DNA from 3 places in the Kitasatospora sp. NPDC049258 genome. Region 1 is predicted to be linked to each of the others. Evidence: riboswitches for the same ligand, from Rfam matches in the RefSeq annotation. Region 1 holds a riboswitch; each other region holds the start of a gene.
The links. A riboswitch is a leader RNA that binds a small molecule or an ion and turns the genes downstream of it on or off. The one in region 1 is predicted to bind thiamine pyrophosphate.
Positions count from the first base shown of each region.

Region 2: it holds a riboswitch for thiamine pyrophosphate, as region 1 does, so the genes downstream of both, AB0K43_RS21285 (cytosine permease) here and thiC (phosphomethylpyrimidine synthase ThiC) in region 1, are expected to answer to the same signal.
Region 3: it holds a riboswitch for thiamine pyrophosphate, as region 1 does, so the genes downstream of both, thiO (glycine oxidase ThiO) here and thiC (phosphomethylpyrimidine synthase ThiC) in region 1, are expected to answer to the same signal.

Region 1 covers NZ_JBFAQT010000005.1:86,571-89,839, reverse strand. The annotation lists gene AB0K43_RS06490 (SPFH domain-containing protein) at 1-1,089, opposite strand, end outside; gene AB0K43_RS06485 (hypothetical protein) at 1,289-1,495, opposite strand; TPP riboswitch at 1,594-1,727, shown strand; gene thiC (phosphomethylpyrimidine synthase ThiC) at 1,723-3,269, shown strand, end outside.
Region 2 covers NZ_JBFAQT010000025.1:49,899-53,167, forward strand. The annotation lists gene AB0K43_RS21285 (cytosine permease) at 1-1,180, opposite strand, end outside; TPP riboswitch at 1,171-1,322, opposite strand; gene AB0K43_RS21290 (trypsin-like peptidase domain-containing protein) at 1,681-3,171, shown strand; tRNA gene AB0K43_RS21295 (tRNA-Ser) at 3,233-3,269, shown strand, end outside.
Region 3 covers NZ_JBFAQT010000008.1:10,258-13,526, forward strand. The annotation lists gene AB0K43_RS09445 (thiazole synthase) at 1-396, opposite strand, end outside; gene thiS (sulfur carrier protein ThiS) at 402-611, opposite strand; gene thiO (glycine oxidase ThiO) at 608-1,780, opposite strand; TPP riboswitch at 1,749-1,861, opposite strand; gene AB0K43_RS09460 (FAD-dependent oxidoreductase) at 1,940-3,133, shown strand; gene AB0K43_RS09465 (Rv2175c family DNA-binding protein) at 3,181-3,269, shown strand, end outside.

The DNA of each region.
Region 1 (3,269 bases):
GGCCGCCTCCGCCAGACCGGTGGCCTTGGTCGCCTCCGCCGCGGCCAGGCCACGGGCCCGGGTCGCCTCCGCCTCGGCGGTGGCCGCCACCTTCACCCGGTTCGCCTCGGCCGCCGCCTTCAGCTCGGTCTCCCGGGCCAGCGCCTCGGCCGCCGAGATCCGCGCGTCACGGTCCGCCTCGGCCTTCGTCCGGGTCTCGTACGCCCGGGCGTCGGCCGGCTTGCGGACGTCCGCCTGGAGCTGCTGCTCCTTGCGGTGCGCCTCCAGCTCGGCCACCTTGGTCTCCTGGACCACCACCTCCTGCCGCGAGGCGGCCTGGGCGAGCGGCCCGGCCTGCATCGCCCGGGCCGTCGCGGTCTCCATCTCGGCCTGGTAACCAGCCTGCTGGATACCGGAGTTGCGGGTCGCCTCGGCCTTGCGGGCGAACGCCTCCTGCTCCGCCTCGGTGGCCCGCCGGTCGGCCTCCGCGGCCGCGATCCGGGCGTCCCGCTGGACGGCGGCGGCGTGCGGGGCCGCCAGGTTGGTGATGTACCCGGTCGGGTCCAGGATCTCCTGGATCTGCAGCGAGTCGATGATCAGGCCGAGCTTCTCCATCTCGGAGCCGGACGCGGCCCGGGTCTCCCCGGTCAGCCGCTCCCGGTCCCGGATCATGTCCTCGACCGTCAACCCACCGACGATCGACCGCAGGTGGCCGGCGAACACGTTGTGCACCCGCAGGCCCATCATCTTCTGCTGGTCCAGGAAGCGCCGAGCGGCGTTGGCGATCGACACCGTGTCGTCGCCCACCTTGAAGATCACAACGCCCTTGACGTGCACCGGAATGCCCTGCGAGGTGACGCACTCGACGTCCAGCTCGGCCTCGTTCAGGTCCAGGGAGAGCTTGCGCACCACCTGCACACCCGGCACCACGAAGGTGCCGCGGCCGGTGACGATCCGGAAGCCCAGCCCCTCCGCGAGGCCCTCGGTGCGGTGGGTGGAGCCCGAGATGACCAGCGCCTCGTTCGGCTCCGCCACCCGCCACATCAGCTTGAAGAGCACGATCAGTACGACGATGGAGGCCGCCACGGCCCCCGCGATGCCGATGAGCATCGGCTTTCCCCCTTCGAAGCGCACCGGCTCCGTGGCTGCGCTCGGTTGTGCAGGATGGCGCGGAACGCGGTGGCAGCAGCCGATTCTTCGCCTGCCGTGATCGGTTGGGAAGGCTCGGACGTCCTGATTGCGCATCAGGGGTGTCAAGATTGCGTCAAGACGCCCGCCGTCCCGCCGCCCCGGGCGGCACCGCCCCGCCTCAGCCGTACGCCGGGGCCACGTACACCGTGCGCGGCGGCTGGTACTCGACCACCACCACCGGGGTGCCCGGGGCCAGCGGCTCACCGGGCACCGCCAGGTACGCGAGGAAGGCCTCCGACCCCTGACGCTGCGGCACGTGGAGCATCACCTCGCCCACCAGCCCGGCCCCGACCCTGCCCGTCACCCGCCCCGTCAGCCCGACCATCCGGCCAGTGTGCCACCGTGCCCGCTGGCCGGAACCCGTCTGGACCTCGGCGGATCGGCCCGCTACGGTGTTGGACGTCTTACGCAGGCAATACCGTCTGCGAACAACGGGAGCTCGGAGCACCGGGCTGAGAGGGCGCTGAACGGTACGTCACAGGACGTGCCAGCCGCTGCGCCGACCGCAGGAACCTGGACCGGGTAATGCCGGCGTAGGGAGTAGAAGGTCTGATGACCGTCTTTGATGCACAGGAGAAGTCTGCCCGCCCGACGGCCGCCCCGGTCAGCAGCGCGGCCACCGGCTATCCGACCCCGGCCTGGCGCAAGGCCTACCTGGAGGGGTCCCGGCCCGACCTGCGGGTGCCGTACCGCGAGGTGCACCTCACCAACGGCCGCACGGTGCCGCTGTACGACACCTCGGGCCCGTACACCGACGCGGCCTACCAACCGGATGTCCGGCGCGGCCTGCCCGCGCTGCGCGACCCGTGGATCCGCCAGCGCGGCGACGTCGAGGAGTACGACGGCCGGGAGGCCCGGCCGGAGGACGACGGGATCAAGCACACCTCGCCGCGCGGCGGGAACCTCCGCAACCTGGACGCGGTCTTCCCCGGCCGGCCGCGCCGCCCGCTGCGCGGCCGTGACGGCGCCGCGGTGACCCAACTCGGGTACGCGAAGCGGGGGCTGATCACACCGGAGATGGAGTTCGTGGCCCTCCGCGAGGGGCTGGCCCCGGAGTTCGTGCGGGACGAGGTGGCCCGCGGCCGCGCCGTCATCCCGGTCAACGTGAACCACCCGGAGGTGGAGCCGGCCATCATCGGCACCAACTTCCTGGTGAAGATCAACGCCAACATCGGGAACTCCGCCGTCACCTCCTCGATCGAGGAGGAGGTGGAGAAGATGACCTGGGCCACCCGCTGGGGCGCCGACACCGTGATGGACCTCTCCACCGGCCGCAACATCCACACCACCCGGGAGTGGATCCTGCGCAACTCCCCGGTGCCGATCGGCACCGTGCCGCTCTACCAGGCCCTGGAGAAGGTGGACGGCAAGGCCGAGGAGCTGAGCTGGGAGGTCTACCGCGACACCGTCGTCGAGCAGTGCGAGCAGGGCGTGGACTACATGACCGTGCACGCCGGGGTGCTGCTGCGGTACGTCCCGCTGACGGCCCGGCGCAAGACCGGCATCGTCTCCCGCGGCGGCTCGATCATGGCGGCCTGGTGCCTGGCGCACCACCGGGAGAACTTCCTGTTCACCAACTTCGAGGAGCTCTGCGACATCCTCGCGGCCTACGACGTGACCTTCTCGCTCGGCGACGGCCTGCGGCCCGGCTCGATCGCGGACGCCAACGACGACGCCCAGTTCTCCGAACTGCAGACGCTCGGCGAACTCGGCCGGATCGCCCGGGAGAAGGACGTCCAGGTGATGATCGAGGGCCCGGGCCACGTCCCGATGAACAAGATCCGCGAGAACATGGACCTCCAGCGGGAGATCTGCGACGAGGCCCCCTTCTACACCCTGGGCCCGCTCACGACCGACGTCGCGCCCGGCTACGACCACATCACCTCCGGCATCGGCGCGGCGATGATCGCCTGGTGGGGCACCGCGATGCTCTGCTACGTCACCCCCAAGGAACACCTGGGCCTGCCCAACCGGGACGACGTGAAGACCGGCGTCATCACCTACAAGATCGCCGCACACGCCGCCGACCTGGCCAAGGGTCACCCGGGCGCGCAGCAGTGGGACGACGCCCTCTCCGACGCCCGCTTCGAGTTCCGCTG
Region 2 (3,269 bases), on a different contig from region 1:
CGATCGCCCAGGGCAGCAGCATCAGCCAGCGGGCCGGGGCGTCCTGCTCCAGGTTCCAGCCGCTGCGGCCGGCACCGAAGAAGTAGTCGACGGCGAGCACCGCGAACAGCGGTACGAACACCGCGCCGATCAGGTAGAGGAAGTTGGTGTAGCCGGCGCTGAGCTCGTGGACCCACAGGGCGAGGCCGGTGACCAGCGCGCCGATGCCGACGGTGAGCACCCGGCGGTCGACCCGGGGGAAGAGGTTCTGCACCGACATCGCGGTCGAGTACACGTTGGCGAACGACTGGTCGGTCTCCCGCACCACCAGGACCAGCAGGAACAGCCAGCCGGCCGTCACCCCGGTGAACGAGTCGAAGATCTTGCTGCTGTCGCCGTGCTGCTGGAGCAGCGCGATCAGGCCCAGCACGTAGCACCAGACCTGGGCCACCGTGTAGCCGGAGAAGGTCCCCCAGAACGAGGTGCCCGGGGTGCGGGAGTGCCGGGTGTAGTCCGCGGCCAGCGGGACGAAGGAGATCGACACCGCGATCACCGCGTCGGTGGCGGTCAGGAAGCCGTCCCAGTTGCCCGCCCCCGGGTCGGGGAAGCCCTGCCGGCCGAGCTGGACGGTGAAGTAGACCATCGCGACGCCCACCGCGATCGCCACGTACTTGCGCAGCACCGCGATCGCGCCCAGCGGCCAGATCGTCAGCACCGTGGTCAGCGCCCCCGCGAGCAGCACGAACAGCCAGCGCCAGCCCTGGGTGCCGACCACGTTCTGGGCACCGCCCGCGATCACGATCAGTTCGAACAGGCCCCAGCCGACGCACTGCGCGATGTTCAGCACGGTGGGCAGGTAGGAGAGCCTGGTCCCGAACAGCCCGCGCAGCACCGCCATCGCCGGGGCGCCGGTCCGGGCGCCGATCAGAGCGGCCACGCCCAGCATCGCGGTACCGATCACGGTGCCCACCACGATCGCCGTCACGGCGGCGGCGAAGGACAGCTCCGCCCCCGCCGCCCCCAGCACCGTCGCGGCGCTGGAGAAGCCGATCAGGCTGACGCCCAGATTGGCCCAGAGCGCGAACTGGGCGCGGAAGTCCAGGGTTCTGGGGGGTTCAGTGTCGAGCACCAGGGGCGCCTCGGGGCGCTCGGCCACGGGGGTGGCGGAGGTCGAGGCAGGGGAAGGCGAAACAGCCGTCATGGCCGATACTCCCTACGCCGGCATTACCCGGACAGGTTCCGGCGGTCTGCGCTCCCTCGACCACCCCCGCCGTGATACCCATGGCGTACGGTCGAACAGCGCACTCTCAGCCTGGTGGGTCCAAGCTCCCGCGTCGTTTCAGTTTGGAGCGCCAGGCTAACGGTCGGCGGCTCGAACGCCAAGGCCAGGGAGCTGCCGTCCGCATCGCGGGACCACCGGGCGACGGCACGGGTGGAACGGCCGCAGGTTGTCGGGAGCACCTAAGCATTCTCATGACTTCTTCAGGGGGCTGCTTACGGCAACTGAATCGGCTATGCGAAAAACTATGGCCAAGGTCCTGTCAGCTATGGAGGTCGTCCGTGAGCACCGAGCACGAGAGTGGGTCCACCGGGCCGCAGGAGGGTCGGTCCTCCGGCGTCCCAGAGGCGGGTGCTCCGGCTACTGACACCACGTCGGCCGCCGCGCCGCCGGCGGGTGTCGAGTCCGCAGACACGCTCGCCATGTCCAAGCCGTCCGCCCCGGCTGCGCCCGAGTACATCGACGCGCCCCCGCCGGTGCCGCCCGCCGCGGCGGGCTACGTCAGCGCGCCCCCGCCGGCCGCTCCGGCTCCGCCGGTGCCGCCCGCTCCGGCCGTGCCGGTGGCCCCGGTGTTCGCCGAGGGCGCGCCGCAGGGCGACCCGTACGCCGCCCCGGTCACCCCGGCCGGGCACCCGCAGGCGGCGCACCAGTCGCCCGCCGCCGAGTCGGCCCACCACCCGTTCGGCGCCGGCCAGCCGCTCGGCGGCTGGGGCACCCCGCCCGGCGGCGTCGGCGGCCCGGGCCAGCCGGGCGAGTGGGGCGGCCCGGGCACCCCGCCCGGCCCGCGCCGCAAGCGCGGCAGCCTGATCGCCCTGGTCGCGGCCGTCGCCCTGGTGGCCGGCCTGGCCGGCGGCGCGATCGGCGTCTCGCTCACGGACGGCAAGGACGGCAGCGTCGGCTCCTCCAGCCACACCAGCACCACGGTGACGGTCGGCGACAACAAGAAGGCGCTCGACCGGGCCCCGGAGTCGGTCGCGGGCATCGCCGCTGCGGCCCTGCCCAGCACCGTCACCATCAAGGCCCAGGGCTCCAGTGAGTCCGGCACCGGCACCGGTTTCGTCTTCGACACCGAGGGCCACATCCTCACCAACAACCACGTGGTCGCGCCGGCCGCCAGCGGCGGCAAGCTGACCGTGAAGTTCTCCGACGGCTCCTCCTACCCGGCCTCCGTGGTCGGCCGAGCCCAGGGCTACGACGTCGCCGTGGTCAAGCTCGACAACCCGCCCAAGGACAAACTCGTCCCGCTGGCGCTCGGCGACTCCGACAAGGTCGCCATCGGCGACGCCACCATCGCGATCGGCGCCCCGTACGGCCTTGAGGGCACCGTCACCACCGGCATCGTCAGCGCCAAGGACCGCCCGGTCGCCTCCGGCGACGAGACCGGCTCCCAGGCCTCGTACATGAACGCCCTGCAGACCGACGCCTCGATCAACCCCGGCAACTCCGGCGGCCCGCTGCTGAACGCCTCCGGCCAGGTCATCGGCATCAACTCGGCGATCCAGTCCAACACCAGCGGCTCCAGCGGCCGGGCCGGCTCGATCGGCCTCGGCTTCGCCATCCCGATCAACCAGGCCAAGTGGGTCGCCGAGACGCTGATCAAGGACGGCACCCCGGTCTACGCGATCCTCGGCGTGCTGCGCAACGACGACTACAAGGGCGACGGCGCCCAGATCCAGACCAAGGACGTCCAGGGCACCCCCGCCGTCACCCCCGGCGGCCCCGCCGACCAGGCCGGCCTCAAGCCCGGCGACGTCATCACCAAGCTCGGCGGCATCGCGACCGACAGCGGCCCGACCCTGGTCAGCGAGATCTGGACGCACAAGCCGGGCGAGAAGGTCGAGGTCGAGTACACCCGCGACGGCAAGGCCGCCAAGACCACCGTCACCCTCGGCGAACGCAAGGGCGACAACTGACCCCACCCCCGGAAACGGTGTGCACCGAACCCCGCCGGACCCGTTAGGCTGGCCTCCGCCTGGAGAGCTGCCCGAGCGGCCTAAGGGAACAGTCTTGA
Region 3 (3,269 bases), on a different contig from region 1:
GTACGGGAGCACCGTGAAGCCGTCGTCGACCAGCGTCTCGGCGGCGTCCAGCAGTTCGATCGGGTCGGGCAGCAGGGTGCGCTCGTCCGCGATCACCTCCAGCTTCACCCAGTCGGTGCCGAGCGCCTCGCGGGCCAGCCGGGCGGTCAGCACGGCCTCGCCGGCGGTGAAGCAGCCGGCCGTGTTGGGCAGCACCCGGATCCCGTTGCGGGTCAGCACGTCGAGCACCGAGCCCTGGGTGCCCGGGTCGACCCGGCGCATCGCCACGGTGGTCAGCTCCGTCCCGGAGACCAGCAGGGCCTGCTCCAGCACCTCCAGGCTGGGGGCGCCCCCGGTGCCCATGATCAGGCGGGAGGTGAAGGTGGCGTCCGCGATCGTGAACAGGTCGTCGGCCATCGCGCTCAGCCGCCCTGGACGGCGGTGAGGATCTCCACCCGGTCGCCCGCGCTCAGCACGGTCTCGGCCCACGACCCGCGCGGCACCACGGCCTCGTTGAGCGCCGCGGCGACCCCGGAGGGCGCCTTGCTCAGCTGGGCCACCACCTCGGCGAGCGTGGTCGCGGCGGGCAGTTCGCGGGGCTCGCCGTTGACGGTGAGCGGGATCTGGTTCATGACGGGACCTCTGCGGTGAAGCGGCTGGGGGTGAAGGGGGCGGCGAGCTCGGGCACGGCCCCGGTGGCCAGGTGCTCGGCCAGCAGGTCGGCGGTGACCGGGGTGAGCAGCACGCCGTTGCGGTAGTGGCCGGTCGCCACGGCGAGGCCGGGCAGCGCGGTCGGGCCGAGCAGCGGGGCGTTGTCCGGCGAACCGGGCCGCAGCCCGGCGCCGGTCTCCACCAGCGGCAGCTCGGTGATGCCGGGGATCAGCTCGTGCGCGTCGCGCAGCAGCTCGTACACCCCGCCGGCGGTGACGGTGGTGTCGTGGCCCAGCTCCTCGCTGGTCGCCCCGATCACCAGCTCGCCGTCGGCCCGCGGCACCAGGTAGATGTGCTGTCCGCGCACCACGGCCCGGACGTTGCGGGACAGGAACGGCGCGTACGGCCCGGGGATCCGCAGCCGCAGCACCTGACCCTTGACCGGGCGGATCGCCGGCAGCACCCCGGCCGGCAGGCCGGGCAGCAGGTGGCTGCGGCAGCCGGCCGCCAGCACCAGCCGAGGAGCCGTCAGCCGCGAGCCGTCGGCCAGCCGTACACCCCTCGCCCGGCCGTCGGCGACCAGGAGCTCGACGGCCTCGGCCCGGTGCAGCACCACGCCGGCCCGCTCGCAGGCGGCCAGCAGGGCCGCCGACAGCCGCCGCCCGTCGACCTGGTGATCGCCCGTCACCTGGAGGCCGCCGCGCACGCCCGGGGCCAGCATCGGTTCCAGCCGGCGGCACTCGCGGCCGGTCAGCCAGTGCGACTCCAGGCCGAGCCGCTGGTGGAAGGCGAGCAGCTCGCGCAGCTCCGCACGGTCGTCGGAGTCCAGCGCCACCGCCAGCGTCCCGGTCGGCCGGTAGCCGGTGTCCAGGCCGGTCACCTCGGTCAGCTCGGCGGCGAAGGCCGCGTACCGCTCGTTGGACGCCATGCCCAGCCGCAGCAGCGGCTCCTCGCCGTACTGCAGCTCGGTGACCGGCGCCAGCATGCCGGCCGCGACCTGGGCCGCGCCCCCGCCGGGTGCCGGGTCGAGGACGGCGACCGCCAGCCCGCGCTGGGCCGTGCGCCAGGCCACGCCGAGGCCGATGATCCCGCCGCCGATCACCAGGACGTCAGGTGTCCGTGCCAAAGTCGATACTCCCTTCGCCGGCATGACCCGGATCAGGTTCGGACGGTCGCAGGCCGCCGCAGCCCGCCTCTCAGCCCGGTGCGCCGGGCTCCCGTGTGAGGTGTCCGTCCACCATAACGCCGGGTGCGCCCCAGCCCGAAGGTGCGTACGGGGGGTGGACACGGCGGTGGATAGGCTGACCCGGTGGTCGAACTGAAGAGAACCGGACGAGTGGTCGTGGTCGGGGCGGGCATGGCGGGCGCGCAGGCCGCGCTGGGCCTGCGGCGCGGGGGCTGGGAGGGCCGGATCTCGCTGCTCGGGGAGGAACCGCACCGCCCGTACGACCGCCCGCCGCTGTCCAAGAACGTGCTGCTCGGCACGGTCGACGACACCGCCTTCGACATCGACTGGGAGCAGCTGGGCGTCGAGCTGCTGCCCGGCCGCCGGGCCCTCGCCCTGGAGCCCGGGGTGCTGCGCACGGACGCCGGCGAGCTGCCGTACGAGGCGCTGGTGCTCGCCACCGGCGCCGAGCCCCGCCCGCTGCCCGGCGCTCCCGGCGCCCGGCTGCTGCGCACCCTGGACGACGCGCTGGCACTGCGCGAGCGGCTGCGGCCCGGGGTGCGGCTGGTGCTGGCCGGGGCGGGCTGGATCGGCGCGGAGACCGCCACCGTGGCCCGGCAGCTGGGCTGCGAGGTGACGGTGGTGGAGGCCGGCCCGGCGCCGCTCACCGGTGCGCTGCCCGAGGCGCTCGGCGCGGTGATGGCCGGCTGGTACGCGGCGGCCGGGGTGGCGCTGCACCGCGGCGTCGGCGTGCTGGCGGCCGAGCCCGGGGCGGTGGTGCTCACCGACGGCACCCGGCTGCACGCCGACGAGCTGCTGGTCGGGATCGGCGCCCGCCCCGCCACCGGCTGGCTGGCCGGCTCCGCGGTGGAGCTGGACCCTTCCGGCGCGGTCCTGGTGGACGAGCGGCTGCGCACCACCGCCCCCGGCGTCTGGGCGGCCGGCGACTGCGTCAGCTACCCCTCGGCCCGCACCGGCACCCGGCTGGCCGTGCAGCACTGGGACCACGCCCTGCAGTCCGGCGGCGCGGCGGCGGCCTCGGTGCTCGGCTCCCGGACGCCGTACGACCCGGTGCCCTACTTCTGGTCCGAGCAGTTCGGGCGGATGGTGCAGTACGCGGGCCGGCACGCCGACTCGGACGAGCTGCTGCACCGCGGCTCGCCCGAGGAGCCGTCCTGGACGGTGCTGTGGCTGCGCGACGGTGTGCTGGTGGCGGCCCTGTCGGTGGACCGGCCGCGCGACCTCAACCAGGCCCGCCGGCTGATCGCCGCACGGGCGGTGCCGGACCGCGCGCTCGCCGCGGATCCGTCCGTCCAGCTCAAGGCGGCGGTGGCCTGAGCGGGTGACAGGTGCGCCCGGGGCGCCGGAGGTGGCAGGCTGGGGGCGTGAGCACCATTGATCCCAAGATTGAAGCCCTTGTCCCCGCGTGGCTGTACCTGCCCGACATCTCGGAGCTGTGGGGGGTGCAGATCAC